Regions from separate parts of the Paenibacillus sp. LBL genome, predicted to be linked through region 1. Evidence: riboswitches for the same ligand, from Rfam matches in the RefSeq annotation. Region 1 holds a riboswitch; the other holds the start of a gene.
The links. A riboswitch is a leader RNA that binds a small molecule or an ion and turns the genes downstream of it on or off. The one in region 1 is predicted to bind FMN.
Positions count from the first base shown of each region.

Region 2: linked by a shared signal. The riboswitch ahead of ribD (bifunctional diaminohydroxyphosphoribosylaminopyrimidine deaminase/5-amino-6-(5-phosphoribosylamino)uracil reductase RibD) and the one ahead of M2277_RS15550 (DMT family transporter) in region 1 are both predicted to bind FMN.

Region 1 covers NZ_JARXYU010000006.1:127,839-135,505, forward strand. The annotation lists gene M2277_RS15525 (ABC transporter substrate-binding protein) at 1-264, opposite strand, end outside; gene M2277_RS15530 (carbohydrate ABC transporter permease) at 309-1,181, opposite strand; gene M2277_RS15535 (ABC transporter permease) at 1,195-2,157, opposite strand; gene M2277_RS15540 (hypothetical protein) at 2,696-3,745, opposite strand; gene M2277_RS15545 (RNA polymerase sigma factor) at 3,769-4,302, opposite strand; gene M2277_RS15550 (DMT family transporter) at 4,516-5,496, opposite strand; FMN riboswitch at 5,639-5,807, opposite strand; gene M2277_RS15555 (hypothetical protein) at 6,008-6,394, opposite strand; gene M2277_RS15560 (choice-of-anchor I family protein) at 6,639-7,667, opposite strand, start outside.
Region 2 covers NZ_JARXYU010000004.1:186,577-194,243, forward strand. The annotation lists gene M2277_RS12025 (stage V sporulation protein AB) at 1-322, shown strand, start outside; gene M2277_RS12030 (spore germination protein) at 347-1,990, shown strand; gene lysA (diaminopimelate decarboxylase) at 2,108-3,439, shown strand; gene M2277_RS12040 (peptidylprolyl isomerase) at 3,659-4,090, shown strand; gene M2277_RS12045 (acyl-CoA thioesterase) at 4,174-4,569, opposite strand; FMN riboswitch at 4,795-4,977, shown strand; gene ribD (bifunctional diaminohydroxyphosphoribosylaminopyrimidine deaminase/5-amino-6-(5-phosphoribosylamino)uracil reductase RibD) at 5,363-6,463, shown strand; gene ribE (riboflavin synthase) at 6,491-7,159, shown strand; gene M2277_RS12060 (bifunctional 3,4-dihydroxy-2-butanone-4-phosphate synthase/GTP cyclohydrolase II) at 7,205-7,667, shown strand, end outside.

The sequences.
Region 1 (7,667 bases):
CGTCACGTTTGTCATTTCTTTTAGTTTAGCAAAAAGCATCCAGTCCTGCTTGTACGGGTAGGCAGGCTGATCGCTGTAGAGAATCGACAGGTCAAACGGCTCCGTTGCCTTGAATGCATCGCCTACCGCATAGGTTTCCATGGCGCCCTTATCCTGTACTTCGGCCTCTTTGCCGCCAGTTTTGTCATTACATGCAGCCAATACCACAACGATCAGCGATAACAGGAACGCTTTGCCCCAAAACGAACGAGGATTCTTTTTCATCTTTCCATTCCCCCTAAGGTATCCATAATGGCCGTTCAGATGTCCTATTGCTTAACAGATCCCAGCATGATGCCGGTTACAAAATAACGCTGCACAAACGGGTAAATCGTCAAGATCGGCAGGATGGTCAGCACCATGGTCACCGACTTGATGTTAGCGGATATCTGCGTCAGGTTATCGGCAGAGGTAGCACCAGCTGAAGTGACACCCGTTGCACCGGCAATCATGTTGCGTAAATAAATCGTGACCGGGAAGAGCTCCTTCTGATCCAGATACAGAAAGGCTGGAAACCAGGAGTTCCAGTGCCCGACTGCATAGAAGAGCACCATCGTAGCGATAACCGCTTTACTTAAAGGCAGCACAATTCGGAACAGCATGCCATACGTATTCAGGCCGTCAATGGCCGCGGCTTCCTCCAGCTCTTCCGGCATATTTTCAAAAAACGATTTCATAATGAGCATGTTGTAGATGCTGATGGCTCCCGGAATCACAATCGCCCAGATGGAGTTGCCGAACCCGAGGCTGTTGATGAGCACATAGTTCGGGATCAGGCCTCCGTTGAAGAACATCGTGAACACCGCAAACATCGTCAGAAACTTGCGGCCCAGCAGTCTTTTCTTCGATAAGGCGTAAGCAAAGATTGTGGTCAGGAACATGGATATCGCGGTACCTACCACACTGTACACAACGGTGTTTTTGTAATTCGTCCAGAACATGGCGTCTTTAGTTACGGTTTTGTAGGTATCGATATTGAAGCCCCTGGGAATCAGGTTGACCTTCCCGGAGTTGATGTACGACTCGCTGCTGAAGGACTGAGCGACCACGTTCAGGAAGGGATACAGCGTGATAAAGACGATAAACAGCAAAATGATGGCATTGCACACTTTGAACACCTTATAGGATCTTGACTCCTTCATGTATGCTCCCTCCTTACCATAAGCTTCGATCCGTGAGTCTTCGAGAGATCGCATTCACAGAGAATACGAGTATCAGCCCGATCACGGATTCGAACAGCCCGATCGCCGTGGCGTAACTGAAGTTGCTCGATACGAGACCGACCCGGTACAGATAAGTCGAGATCACGTCTGCCGTCTCATAGATGACCGGATTGTACAGCAGCAATATTTTCTCAAAACCTACTGCCAGGAATGCCCCCATATTGAGGATCAGCAGCGTAACAATCGTTGGCAGAATGCCTGGAATCGTGACAAACATCGTTTGCTTCCAGCGGTTGGCGCCGTCGATTCTCGCCGCTTCGTACAGGGATTCATCAATCGTTGTTAATGCCGCCAGGTACAGAATCGCGCCCCAGCCCATGCCCTGCCAAATTTCCGAAGAGATATAGATCGTTCGGAACCACTCGGCCCGCTGCATGAAATTGATTCTGTCTCCATTGAAGAATTCCACCAGAGAGTTAATGGAGCCATTGACTGAGGTCAATTGCAGGATCATTCCGGCAACGATGACGATGGACAGGAAATGCGGAAGATAAGATGCCGTCTGGACAAACTTCTTGAATCGCTTGCTCTTTACCTCATTCAGCAACAGCGCGAAGATAATCGGAACGGGAAACGTAAAGAGCAGAGACAATGCACCAAGCAGCAAGGTGTTTGTGAACACATTCCAGAACGCGGGATCATGGATGAACATTTTGAAATAATGCAGTCCTACCCATTTCTCTCCATAAATGTTGCCTCCAGGCATAAATCGTCGGAAGGCGATTATGTTGCCGATCATCGGCCCGTATTTGAAAATGAGCAGGTATACAATCGGCAGAACCAACAGGGAGTACAGCTGCCAATCCTTTCGGATCAGCGCCGCGAGGATCTTAAGCTTGGGTTTCTTGGCCGCTTTCACGGCTGGCAAGGGATGATTTGCGACTTTTGGCACCATTGACGTCATTCACTCCAATCCGTAAGGCCTTTCCTTATGCTTGTTCAATCCGAACAAGACCATCATTCTTCATCCATTTCAATGCAACAGCAAAATAAGTAATCGCTTTCAAAACTGTCGTTATCATCGTTCAACTTCGGCAAGCCTGGGTATGATCCACCCGGTGCATTGTATCCCCCCTTTTTATATTAAGCGCTTACATTGTTGATTTAAAAAATAGACTCCAATTCATGGATGTCCTTCCGGAAAAGAAAACCAGCCTGTTCTTCCTCCTATGTAGAGAGTCAATGATTGTATACTAGTATAACTAGTATGGTAGTTGGTTTCATTGTAATGGACGTTTTCTACAATTTCAATACCTTTTTTTTATCATTTATAAATTTCCGATTCTAAATTTCCAAAAAAACCGTGAGCAGATTCAGGATACGGCCTGTTGCGTCACGGTTTATCGGATTTCATTCCTACCGAGGTATTCATCATGTATAAAGGGCAGAAGTTCTCGCTTCTGCCCCTTGAGGTTTCCCTGCCACCATTTGATTTACTTCAGCTCCGTCACATTGCCGTCAATGCTGATGCTTTTAATATCCAGATCCCCCAGAAAAACGAGGTTATTCTTGCTGTCCAGATTATACAGCCACTGAAACCCGCTCTCTGTAGTACTTGTGGAACTAGCATGAAGCCTTGTTACGGAGCCGTCCACGGCAGTCACCTTAACCTCCGGCGTATATTCCGGTAGTTTATCCAGCTTACCATCCGTACGCTTGCCTTCAATGGCCACACCGATGGAAGAAACATGAATTGTGCTGAGAGACAGTGCCTCCTCACCTTCATGGATCGCCAGATTCAGATTCAACTCTCTTTCCTTGCCGGCAGAAATAGTAAATTGAACATCCCATGGCCCATCAACAGCTTGAGTAGCGTCCGCGGCCGTGATTCGATCAGCTGTGATCCGTGCCTTTAACCCTTCGAGGTCATTCATCGCATCCATCTCAAATACGCCGACCAGCTTTTTGTTATCGTCCACAAGCTGCTGTGCCACCATATAACTCACATCATGTTCCGCTTTCAGTTCAAGTCCGGGTATCGATGCACCCACGGGGAATGGCTTACCATCCTCCTTCGTGAAGCTGACTACCAAATAACCGCTGTTGCCGACATAAACGCCTTCTTCAACAATCATGCTTACCCCCGACACGGTATCCTTCCCTTGTATAGGTGATCGTTCATCTTCCGCAATGGACGCGGATGGACCGAAGAACTGCTTCAAGCTATCCATGTATTGGCTCGCAAAAGCGGTCGTGCTAAGTATCATGATCATCGCGGCAGCGATAACGATACTGGCTTTATATTTTTTCACTTTCCTGTTTTTCAACACTATTGTTTCCTCCTCTTGAATATGGTTCATCGCTCGGTTCTTGATCCGTTCCATACTGATCTGCTCCGTCAACTCGCGTTCCTCATCCTCCGTAAGGAGGAGATTATCCAGATTCTGATTGTCGATATTGGCCATAATATCTACAATTCGCCGCTTCACTTGCATCCATCCCCTTTCGTTATCGATTTGAAGCTTCACTTCTATAGACACCATCCTTCATAGAAATCCTACGGATTCTAGGTTTCATAATGAATGCGCAGTTTGTCCCTTGCCCGGCGAATCCGCGCGGTGACGGCTTTCTCCTGCATATTCAGCCTGCTTGCAATGTCGCGGATTTTCTCCAAATAGAAATACCTGCGGATGAATATTTCGCGATCAGGTTCGCCCATCCCCTGCACCATGCCGCTTATCGTTTCTTTCTCCTGCCGCAGAATAGCCAATGCCTCGGCAGAGGGACATGAAACTGCATCATCTTCCAATTCAGATTCAATGATACGCTGTCTTTTTCGCAATGCATTCAGGGTATGATTACGTGCGGCTATGGCCAGATAAGGCCTGAGACTATCCCCGCGCAGAATGATTCTGGGCCCGTCTGTCCACAGCCTGATGAGCACATCACCGGCTATTTCCTCCACATCGTAGGAATTAAACCGCCCACCTGCCACCTTAGCGACCACCGCGGCTATGTAGCGTGAATAGCGCTCAACCAAAGTTTCAAAACATTGCAGATCTTTCCTTGCAAGCCCATCCAACAATGTCCGATCCTCCATGGATCCTCCCCCTTAATCATCTCTTTTGGTGAACCCAGCCCCATAGATCAGGTGCTACTATATAAGACACCTATAATTCTAAAAACCCTACACACCTTTCGAAAAAATGATCCTTTCACAGGACGACCAACCCAATGGAATAACTTTGTCACGACAAAAAAAGCCGATCCATTTCGGATCAGCTTTTCTGCAAGCACATATGAAATTACTCCATTACTGTAATGAAGGAGAAGCCTCGGATTGTTGTCTCGATATAATAAACAGCACGATCCAGATCAACAGGAAGCCCAGGAGCTGCGGACCTGTTACAACCTGCTGGAATACGATCCAGTTGATGAGCACGCCTACCATAGGGAAACTCAATTCAGCGAGTGTCGCTACAGAGGCTTTGGTCGTAGTCAGCCCTTTATAATACACAAGCAAGCTCAGAAGACCTGGCAGCAGTGCCTGACCGATAAGATTCAAGGATACCAGGGCAAAGTCGCCTGTACCCCATGCCGGCATATTCCATGCAGCGCCCTCGCTCCACGTAATGACGGTCAGAAGGGGCAGTGCCAGCACAAAGCGCAGCGAGGTTACCGTCTCGTACTTCAGCTTGCCTACCATCAGGCGTCCCATCACCGTTGAACCGCCCCACAAGGCTGCTGCGCCTAATGACAAGAGGCTGCCTACCTGAATAAATTCATTCCAATGTCCAATGGGCAGGGTTAAACCGAAGGTCAGCAAATACGTACCTGCCAGAGCAATCACGAGTAAAATCCCGAAATGACGGGGGAGCTTCTCCTTAAGCAGCAAGCTGGCCAGTATAATGGCAAATAGCGGCTGCAGCTTCTGAAGAAGCAGGACGGCATTCAGATTGCCGCTCGACAGTCCCATCGTAAACAAGACGGTAGCCAATGCCGAGCCACCCCAAGAGATGAACAGCAGTGCACCAACATGATTCCATCCAAGCCCCTTTAACTCCATGCGGTTCTTCCATAATACAGGAATAGCTATCAACGAAATAATGACGTGTTCAAGCAACACAATCTGAGCAGAAGTCAGATTCTTCAGCAGAATGACCCGGAATAAAGGATCAACGCCCCACAGGGCGGCTCCCAAAACGACGAGCCAAAACCCTCCCTTAAAACGTCGGCTTGCGTGTGTGTCGGAATCGTAGGGTTTAACCTCGACTCCGGTATTAACATTACTCATCTTGCCCTCTCCTGTCTTGAATACGGAGGTCTTGCTAGCAGAAAGCCCCCGTATACGACATGTGTCGACATATACGGGGGCTGATCAAACAAGCCTACTGTGAAACGGATGTATTCCTATCCCGTTCCACAGCAAACTCATCTTTGATCTTCTCCCATCCGGACTTTACCGTCGGCCTTGGATTTGCACCAAGTCAGTCGCTGCATTCATATTAATACCAGAACGTAGCGAGTCGCGGGCTGAGGTTCGTTCATGTTAAGGAACGAACCATCACCGCCGGTTAGGAATTTCACCTTACCCCGAAGATCCATATTCATGTTTTATTTGGTAACGCATTAATTAACCAATAATTCCTATGAGCTTAGTCGATATATTGAAATTATAACATGAATGGTTTCATGTAAATACATCTATTTTCAAAATAAATGATTTTCGCTCCGGATTCAATGAGAAATCTCACATTCAACTAATCCTTACTGAGAATTATACAGCAAGTATCAATTAGTTACCACTATGATTTTTTGCCATTTTCCCGTGATGTCTCGAATACGGCTCCAGCTATAATCCCTGCTGCACCTGCCTGAAGGTTCAACAGATGGAGTGCCTCCTTCGTATTCAGACTCATTCCGCCCGTTTGAGGCAAAGGCGCCAAGAGATGAGATGAATCGGCGGCAGCCTCATCCTTGTACTGCTTCGTTTCGCTTAACAATATCTTGCTCCCATTCGATTGAACGATGTATTGGCGCAAATAGCCGCCTTCCCTTACCGTCACAAGCCTGCCTTTGTTCTCTTCTTCTTTCTTGTTCTTCTGAAAGATCTCTTCAAACCCTTCCTGCCCCGGCTTTGCGATCTTCAGCCGGGCAGAATTCCAGCTCGAATAGTCGGATTCGATACGCATATGGCCACATCCTTATCAGCTTATTCATTCACTGATATTATCGGTGACTTGGCGCTTCTGTTTAATTCATGGCAGCGCTGACCTTCACCGCAGGACAAGATCGCGCTTCAATACACGGACAACGTCAATAATTTCACAGCAGTAATAGACTGCTCCTGTGTTTGATGCTGTACGAAAAGACCGTCCTTAAGGCTCATAGAGAGCCTTAAGGACGGTCTTGTGGTTGCATGACTTCAGTTTGATTCTAGTCCATCCATTGGAGCTGGACCAGAGCACGGTTCAAAACCAGCGCCGCTTGAGCGCGGGTAACCGAGTCGAGGGCCCCATAGTTGCCACGGTGGTCACCCTGCACAATGCCTTGATCTGCCAAGCGACCGATATTTGCCGCCGCCCAGGCCGGTATGGAAGCTTGATCCTTGAATCTGTTAACAGCGTCCGTACCCTTGCCAGCTGGAGCAGATGGACTCACCGCCTCCATCGCACGGGTCAGCATCACGGCCATCTCGGCACGCGTCATGCTGGCGTTTGGCGAGAAGGCTCCTTCATTACCGCCTTCAATAATACCGTAGAGCGAGGCCGCACCAATCTCGCCAGCATAAGCGGCGTCATCACGGACATCCTTGAACTTCCCGCTCTCGATTACAGGACTGAGGCCCATGGCGCGTACCAGCATAGCTGTAAATTCGGCACGCGTGATCTCTCTGCCAGGCGCATACGCATTCGCATTCACTCCGTTCACGAGCAGTTTGGAGGCCATGGATTCAATCTGTTCCTTCGCCCAGTGACCATCAAGATCCGTAAACGTCTTCTTGAACTGCAGCAGCGTATAGATGCCGTTCCCGGCATGCTTCACTTCCATGGCAGGTTTACCGTTCCATGTGGTTTTTACAGCCGGAACAAATCGGAAGATCCCTGCTGCATCATCATAGATCACGGCTGTAACGGAATCTGAATTCGCTCCTGCCGGAAGCGGTAAAATCCGACTGACCATCTTCTTCCCGAAATCTTTCACTTCTTGCTCTTGCCCCTGTGCTCCAACGGCAACACCGAACTTGACGGCTGCACCGTTCACCGGAGCGGCACCCATGGAAGCTGCCTTGCGTGACATATCATTTGCCATCTCGGCGCCAATCGGACTCACAGATACTTTCACCTGAAGGCTGCTTGAACCCTGTGTCTGCTTCAATGCTCCATCCAGATTCAGCGCTGCCAGTGGAAGACGGTAAGCGCCAAGAGCGGTTTCCACAACCACGACTGCTTGCTCATTCTGTTC
Region 2 (7,667 bases), on a different contig from region 1:
TCCCAGACTGTCTCAGCTGACCGGAACCTATAACCGGGTGCATTGGTATGAAGGTGCACTGATTATAGGGTCTTTCATTGGGACGGTGGCAGATTTCTGGCGATGGTCCGTTCCGCTGGGTCCGATCGTGAGTACCGTAATCGGGTTGATGTGCGGCATTTTTATCGGCATGCTGGCAGCCGCGCTGACGGAAGTTCTGAATGTGCTGCCAATCCTGGCCAAGCGGCTCCGGTTAAAGGGGTATCTGTTCGGACTTCTGATGGCCATGGTGGCAGGCAAGGTGGCGGGCTCCCTGTTCGACTGGTTCGTATTCAGCAAATGATAGTTTATGGCTAGGAGGTAGGTTATGGACGATAAAACAGCACATAATGACGGCAACGTTGATCTGGTTAAAGATATTCCGATTGTTCCCCCATCGGAGATTAAAAAGTTGAATGAAGAGGCGCTGAAGGAGAAGAGGGAAGCCGAAACCTCTGACAGCACCAAGGAATCGGTCATCTATTGGCAGCAGACGGACGATGTTCCCGCGAAGCTGAGCGATCTGAAAGAAACGCTTAAGGAAGTGATCGGCCTCGGAGTCTCGTTTGATGTGATATTCCGCGAAATGAATTTTGCTGGCAGAAATGCAGGGCTTCTCTTCTTGAACGGGTTCACCAACGATATGGTGGTGACGGAAATATTAACCCGATTGACGTACCTGAAGCCTGAGGACGTAAACAACCAGGCGCTGAACGAAATGATGAACCGATATATTCCTCATGTCCAGGTGGAACGGGATACGAGGCTCAGCAAGGTAATTGACGAGGTTCTCTCGGGCCTATGCGCCCTGTTCATCGAGGATGCCCATTCCGCCATCATCCTGGACACCCGGAAATATCCGGTTCGGGGACTTGAAGAGCCTGCGGTCGAACGTGTCGTTCGAGGCGCCCGGGACGGGTTTACGGAGACGCTTGTGACCAACGTGAATCTGGTCAGGAGACGGGTTCGTGATCCCGGACTGCACGTGGAGATCATCAAAGTGGGAAGGCGGACGAGAACGGACGTCAGTCTGGTCTTCATCGATGACATAGTCGACCGCACCCAAGTTGAGGCTATTCGCAATAAAATCGAGGAAGTGGATTTGGAAGGATTGCCCCTAGGCGATAAGCAGCTGGAGGAAGCGATTGTGAACAAGGGATGGCACCCCTATCCGCTTGTCAGGTATTCTGAACGGCCTGACGTAGTGTCCTCGCATCTCCTCGAAGGCCGGATCGTGGTCATGGTGGATACTTCTCCGAGTGTGATGATTATGCCGACCACGTTCCTCGATCTCTGTCAGCATGCCGAGGAGAACCGACAGACCCCATTTATGGGAACGTATCTCCGCTGGATACGCTTTATTGGTATATTTGCTTCCATGTTCCTGCTGCCGTTGTGGATGCTCTTGGTGATCCATCCGGAAATGAAGCCACCCGGACTGGATATCCTCGGACCGCAGAAGAATACGGAAATTCCGATTATTCTGCAGTTTCTGATCGTTGAGTTCGGTGTGGACCTGCTGCGGCTGGCTGCCGTTCATACGCCGACGCCGCTGGCCTCGGCGATGGGGTTGATCGCTGCCATTTTGGTTGGCGACATCGCGGTTAAAACCGGATTGTTTGTCAACGAGGTCGTTCTGTATATGGCGGTTGCGACCATCGGGATGTATGCGACCCCGAGTTACGAGCTGGGGCTTGCCAACCGGATGGTCAGGCTGATTCTGCTGATTGCCACGGCCTTGTTTGGAGTAAAGGGCTTTGTCATAGGGACCACACTTCTGATTCTGGTTCTGACCACCCACCGCTCCTATAACTCCTCTTACCTGTGGCCATTCATACCATTTAGTGCAAAAGCAATGGGCGAAATTTTATTCCGGAAACCGCTGCTGATGTCCAGAAGAAGGCCGGCTATCAATAAAACCCGTGACAACACAAAAATGGGCTCTGACATGAATCCGCGAGGAGAGCATTAACAATAACACAAATGTTGTGTTGAAAAATCCATTTTGCTTCGCTTACGTTGTCTGCTATACTGTGAACAATTATTCGGTTATCCTATTTTGAAACAATGGATCGGAGGAATTGTAAGCATGTTTTTACACGGTACAAGTAAGATCAACGATCAGGGGCATTTGGAAATCGGCGGGTGCGACACATCCGATTTGAAAGCTCAATATGGAACACCACTATATATTGTAGACGAGCAGTCGGTGCGCAACCGCTGTCGGGAATATATCGAGGCATTCAATGCTTCCGGGTTGAAATTCCAAGTCGCGTATGCAAGCAAGGCGTTTTGCGTCATGGCTATGTGCCGCTTGGCGGATGAGGAAGGCATGTCGCTTGACGTGGTTTCCGATGGCGAGCTGTACACAGCGCTGCAAGCAGGATTTCCTGCGGAACGGATTCATTTCCACGGGAACAATAAGACGCCGGAAGAGATTGAAATGGCGCTTGATGCACATATCGGCTGTTTTGTAGTGGATAACGTGATTGAACTGCACATGCTGCAGGCCATTGCAGCCGAGAAGAACCGCACCGTTAACATTCTGCTTCGCGTGACACCGGGTGTTGAGGCTCATACGCATGAGTATATCTCCACAGGTCAAACCGACTCCAAGTTTGGTTTTGATATCGGTAACGGCTCCGCATATGAAGCGGTAAAGCTTGCAGAAGCACAAGGGAACATTAACTTGATGGGCATTCATTCCCACATCGGCTCCCAGATTTTTGAGGTGGAAGGCTTCCAGATGGCCGTTCAGCGTGTTGCCGAGTTTGCTTCTTCTGTAAAAGAAGGCTTGGGCGTTGTGTTCAAGGTTGTAAATCTTGGCGGCGGGTTTGGTATCCGTTATGTGGATGGAGACACTCCGCTTCAAGTATCCCAGTATGTAAAAGCGATTACGGATGCGGTGAAAACTCACTTTGCTGGTCTGGGTTCCGAACTTCCTGAAATTTGGGTGGAGCCGGGCCGGAGCATCGTTGGCGATGCAGGCACCACGCTGTACACGGTGGGCACAAGCAAGGATATTCCAGGCGTACGCAAATATGTTGCCGTAGATGGCGGGATGACGGACAATCCTCGTCCGGCGTTGTATGAATCGAAATATGAAGCAGTGCTCGCCAACCGTGCTAACGATAAGGTTGAAGAAACCGTGTCCATCGCTGGCAAATGCTGTGAGAGCGGGGATATGCTCATCTGGGATCTGGATCTTCCGAAGGTAGAGACAGGTGATTTGCTGGCTGTATCCTGTACAGGTGCCTACAACTACTCTATGGCAAGCAACTACAACCGCATCCGCAAGCCGGCAGTCGTATTTGTGAAGGATGGCCAGAGCAATCTGGTCGTACGCCGCGAGTCGCTTGCAGACATCATCAGTAACGACATCGTGCCTGCGAATGTGGCAAAAGAAACCGTAACGAGCTAAATAATCACCTCAGTTAGATATGAAAAGCCATTCCATCAGAGGGCCCGCCAATGCCTCAGAGCTGCGGTCAGGGCTCTTTGGTGTGCCTGTTCAGCTCGACATGGCGGGTGCGCGAGGACAAGTTCATTTTGCTTCGAGGCTCAATTCATAGTAAACTATAAAATGCATTATGTAACAAAACTACTGAAGCGGTCTAATAACGGAAGGAGATACACCTATATGGCAAAAAAAGCGAAGATCACACTGGAAAACGGTAAAGAGGTATTGCTTGATCTGTTTGAGAACGAGGCGCCGAACACGGTAGCCAACTTTGAGAAATTGGCTAACTCCGGTTTTTATAACGGCCTTGTATTTCATCGCGTAATCCCTGGCTTTGTCGCTCAAGGCGGCTGTCCGCAAGGAACGGGTACCGGCGGTCCGGGTTATACCATCAACTGTGAGATTAACCCTAACAAACATGAGCGTGGAAGCTTGGCTATGGCGCATGCAGGCCGTAACACAGGCGGCAGCCAGTTCTATGTATGCTACGAGCCGCAGCCGCATCTGGACGGTCAGCATACTGTGTTTGGTAAAGTTGTGGAAGGCATGGAGTACGTGGATGCATTCAAGGGCCGCGACAAAATGGAAAAAGTAGAAGTATACGAAGCGTAATTGTTAGCTTCCGGATTGGACAGGCGCACCTTAGGGTGTGCCTGTTTTTATGATGATGGTAATTAGAAAATCGGGGATGCGGATTACGAAGGAAATAATCTGCGAAGCTCCTCCGGAACTGATCTGCTTTTGCGAGTATGGGGATCCATGGCTACACTGGTTACCTCTGCATCTGCACACAGTTCACCTTCCTTGTTGTGGATCTGCTGCAGCATGACATAACTCGTCCGTCCGACAGATTTCGGCTCGGTCGAGATGGTCAACCGATCGCCTTGACCGCACTCCTTGCGATAATTGATATTAATGTTGACGGTTACGGTTTGGACACCGAGTTGTTTTAGCACGTCATACCGGAGGTCCCCAGCCTCGTACCATTCTTCTCGGCCCCATTCGAGATACTCCAGGTATTTAGCATTGTTTACATGTCCATTGACGTCAATTTCCGTAGGTCGGACGATGATGTCCAGGGATGTTTTCATCGTTGTTTGCTCCTTTTTAACAGAGATCAATACCTCATGTTTATCCATCAATTATGTTCTCTCTTACGACAGGATACTCCTGCTCCCAGCGCATCATTTAAGAAAACAGCAGGTCATGGGAAATGGATATTAAAGTTATGTGCTTAAAAAAAGTTAGTGGTTTTTCCTTGCAATTTTCAAAAGGTGGTGATAAGATTCATCATAAGATAAAACAACTTCATAAGTTTAATCCTTCGGGGCAGGGTGAAATTCCCTACCGGCGGTGATGAATGCAGTGGGCTTAACGTAATGTTAGCCAATGACTGCATCTTAGTCCGTGACCCGGATACGTGTGTGAATGACACCGTATGCGGTGGACCTGGTGCAAATCCGGGACCGACAGTATAGTCTGGATGGGAGAAGGAGTGAAAGACACATTGGCGGCAGCAAGTGCAGTCGTGTCTATGCACAGATCGTGACATGCGTTATGTGCAGGTTTTCACATGCGAATCAAAGCAGGCTTTGGCGATTATTTGTTGTCGCTGTGTATGGCTTTGAGTTGTTTGTTGTAGGCAAAACCTGCGTTCATGACGGTTATTTACCTTGTCATCCTTTAACTTCCATCAAGCCCTGTTCCGGATTCTTCTGAATCTGAAGCAGGGCTTTTTTAGATATCAGAGAGTATGCCCCCTTTGAAACAGGGGCTTTTATGATATCGAAAGACCAATTACTGCTAACTGCAGTCTAACAATGTGGAATGTACATCGATCACTTTATTTTTTATGGAGGTTGTGAGAGGGGGCCCATGTGTACCATGGATATCGTCAACGATGAATTCTATATGTCACTTGCACTGGACCTGGCCGAACGTGCTCAAGGACAGACGGGTATCAACCCGGTTGTCGGCTGTGTCATTGTGAAGGATGGTGCGCTTGCAGGAGTGGGAACCCATCTGGAGCGTGGAACCCCGCACGCCGAGATTCATGCCTTGAACATGGCCGGAACCAAAGCGGCTGGCAGCACGGTGTATGTGACGCTGGAGCCTTGCAGCCACTACGGATCGACACCTCCTTGCAGCGAAAGGTTGATCGCCGAAGGGGTCAAGCGGGTGGTCGTGGCGTGTGAGGACCCGAATCCGCTCGTTGCGGGCAAAGGCATCCAGATGCTGCGGGCAGCCGGAATCGAGGTCGTGACAGGGATCTTGAGAGAACGTGCGCTTCGCTTATACGAAGCCTTCATTAAATTCATTACGACGGGTCAGCCGTTCGTCACGTTGAAGACAGCAAGCACGCTGGATGGCAAGATTGCATCGAAAACCGGTGATAGCAAGTGGATATCGAGCGAAGAATCCAGGGAGCTAGTTCACACACTTCGTCATCGTCATCAAGGCATTATGGTCGGGGTGTCCACGGTTATTGCGGACAATCCAAGCCTGACAACGAGACTGAGTGTTGGAGGGCTGCATCCGGTCAGGATCATTGTGGACTCCAGCCTGCGAATGCCGCTTGATAGTCATGTGGTATCGGACGGAACGGCACCCACCTGGATTTTGACAACGGAGCAGGCAGATGAAGGCAAGCGGACATTGCTGGAGGAGCGGGAAATTCAAGTGATCCCATGCGGGGAAGGTCCGCGCGTTGATCTGAAGGCGGCCATAGCGAAGCTCGGCCAGATGGGCATTTCCTCGATTCTGCTTGAAGGAGGCGGCACACTGAACGGCGCCATGCTGGAACAGAAGCTTGTGGATCGGCTTATTCAGTTTATTGCCCCAAAAATCATTGGAGGGTACGATGCTCCGGGGAATTTCATGTTTAGCGGTTATGAGCAAATGAACCAAGCCATCGTGCTGACAGGGCTTGAAAGTAAAAGACTGGGCGACAATATTTACATCACCGGCATTCCGGTCTGGATGTAAGACATCGGGAAGGAAGGAGGGAAGCCTGTGTTTACGGGATTGGTTGAGGAAATAGGTGAGATGAGGCGAATTGGCCGCAAAGGCGAAGCCATGCTGCTGAGCATTTCGGCCAGCCGGATCATGGAGGATTTGAAGCTGGGTGACAGCGTTTCGGTCAATGGCGTATGCTTGACTGCAACGACGATAGATCGAGGGATATTTACGGTTGACGTGATGCCGGAAACCTATAGAAATACCAACCTTAAGGAGCTTCAACCAGGTGGAAAGGTGAATCTTGAACGGGCAATGGCGGCCGGAGGCAGATTCGGGGGCCACATCGTCCAGGGACATGTGGATGGAGTCGGCGTGATTCGCAGCGTGCAGGCTGATCAGAATGCGGTGGTCTATGAGATTGCACCTTCGCAAGATGACTTGTTTAAATACATCATCCCCAAAGGCTCGGTTACACTGGATGGAATCAGCTTGACCGTTGTGAAAACAACGGATTCCTCCTTTACGGTTTCCATCATCCCCCACACGCTGGCCGAGACTGTGCTGGCCTATAAAAAAGCGGGCGATACGATTAATATCGAATGCGACATTCTTGGTAAATATGTGGACCACTTGCTGCATTACGGCTCGGAGGGTGCGGGCAGCAGACGTGGGCCGAACCCGGGAATCAGCAGGGATTACCTTGCCGAGCATGGATTTGCCTAGCTGATATTCATACAGGTATCTCCATGAGAAGAAGGAGGAGTAGCAATGGAAGAGCGCTTTTCATTTCATACCATCGAAGAGGCGTTATCAGATTTGAAGGAAGGCAAGGTTGTCATTGTAGTAGACGATGAAGACCGTGAGAATGAAGGGGACTTCATCGCACTTGCCGACAAGGCAACTCCGGAAGTCATTAATTTCATGATTACAGAAGGCCGGGGGCTGGTATGTCTGCCGATGACGCAGTCCCGGGCACAGGAGCTTGATCTTAAACCGATGGTTACCCAGAACACGGACTATCATGGAACGGCCTTTACGGTTTCTATTGATCATAAGCATACCACGACAGGCATCTCCGCTTATGAACGGTCCGTGACCGTTCGGGGCATCATGGATTCAAGCGCAACCGCGGCTGATTTTCGCAGACCGGGGCATATGTTTCCCCTTATAGCCAAAGACGGCGGAGTCCTTCGCCGGGCCGGCCATACAGAGGCTGCTGTAGATCTTGCCA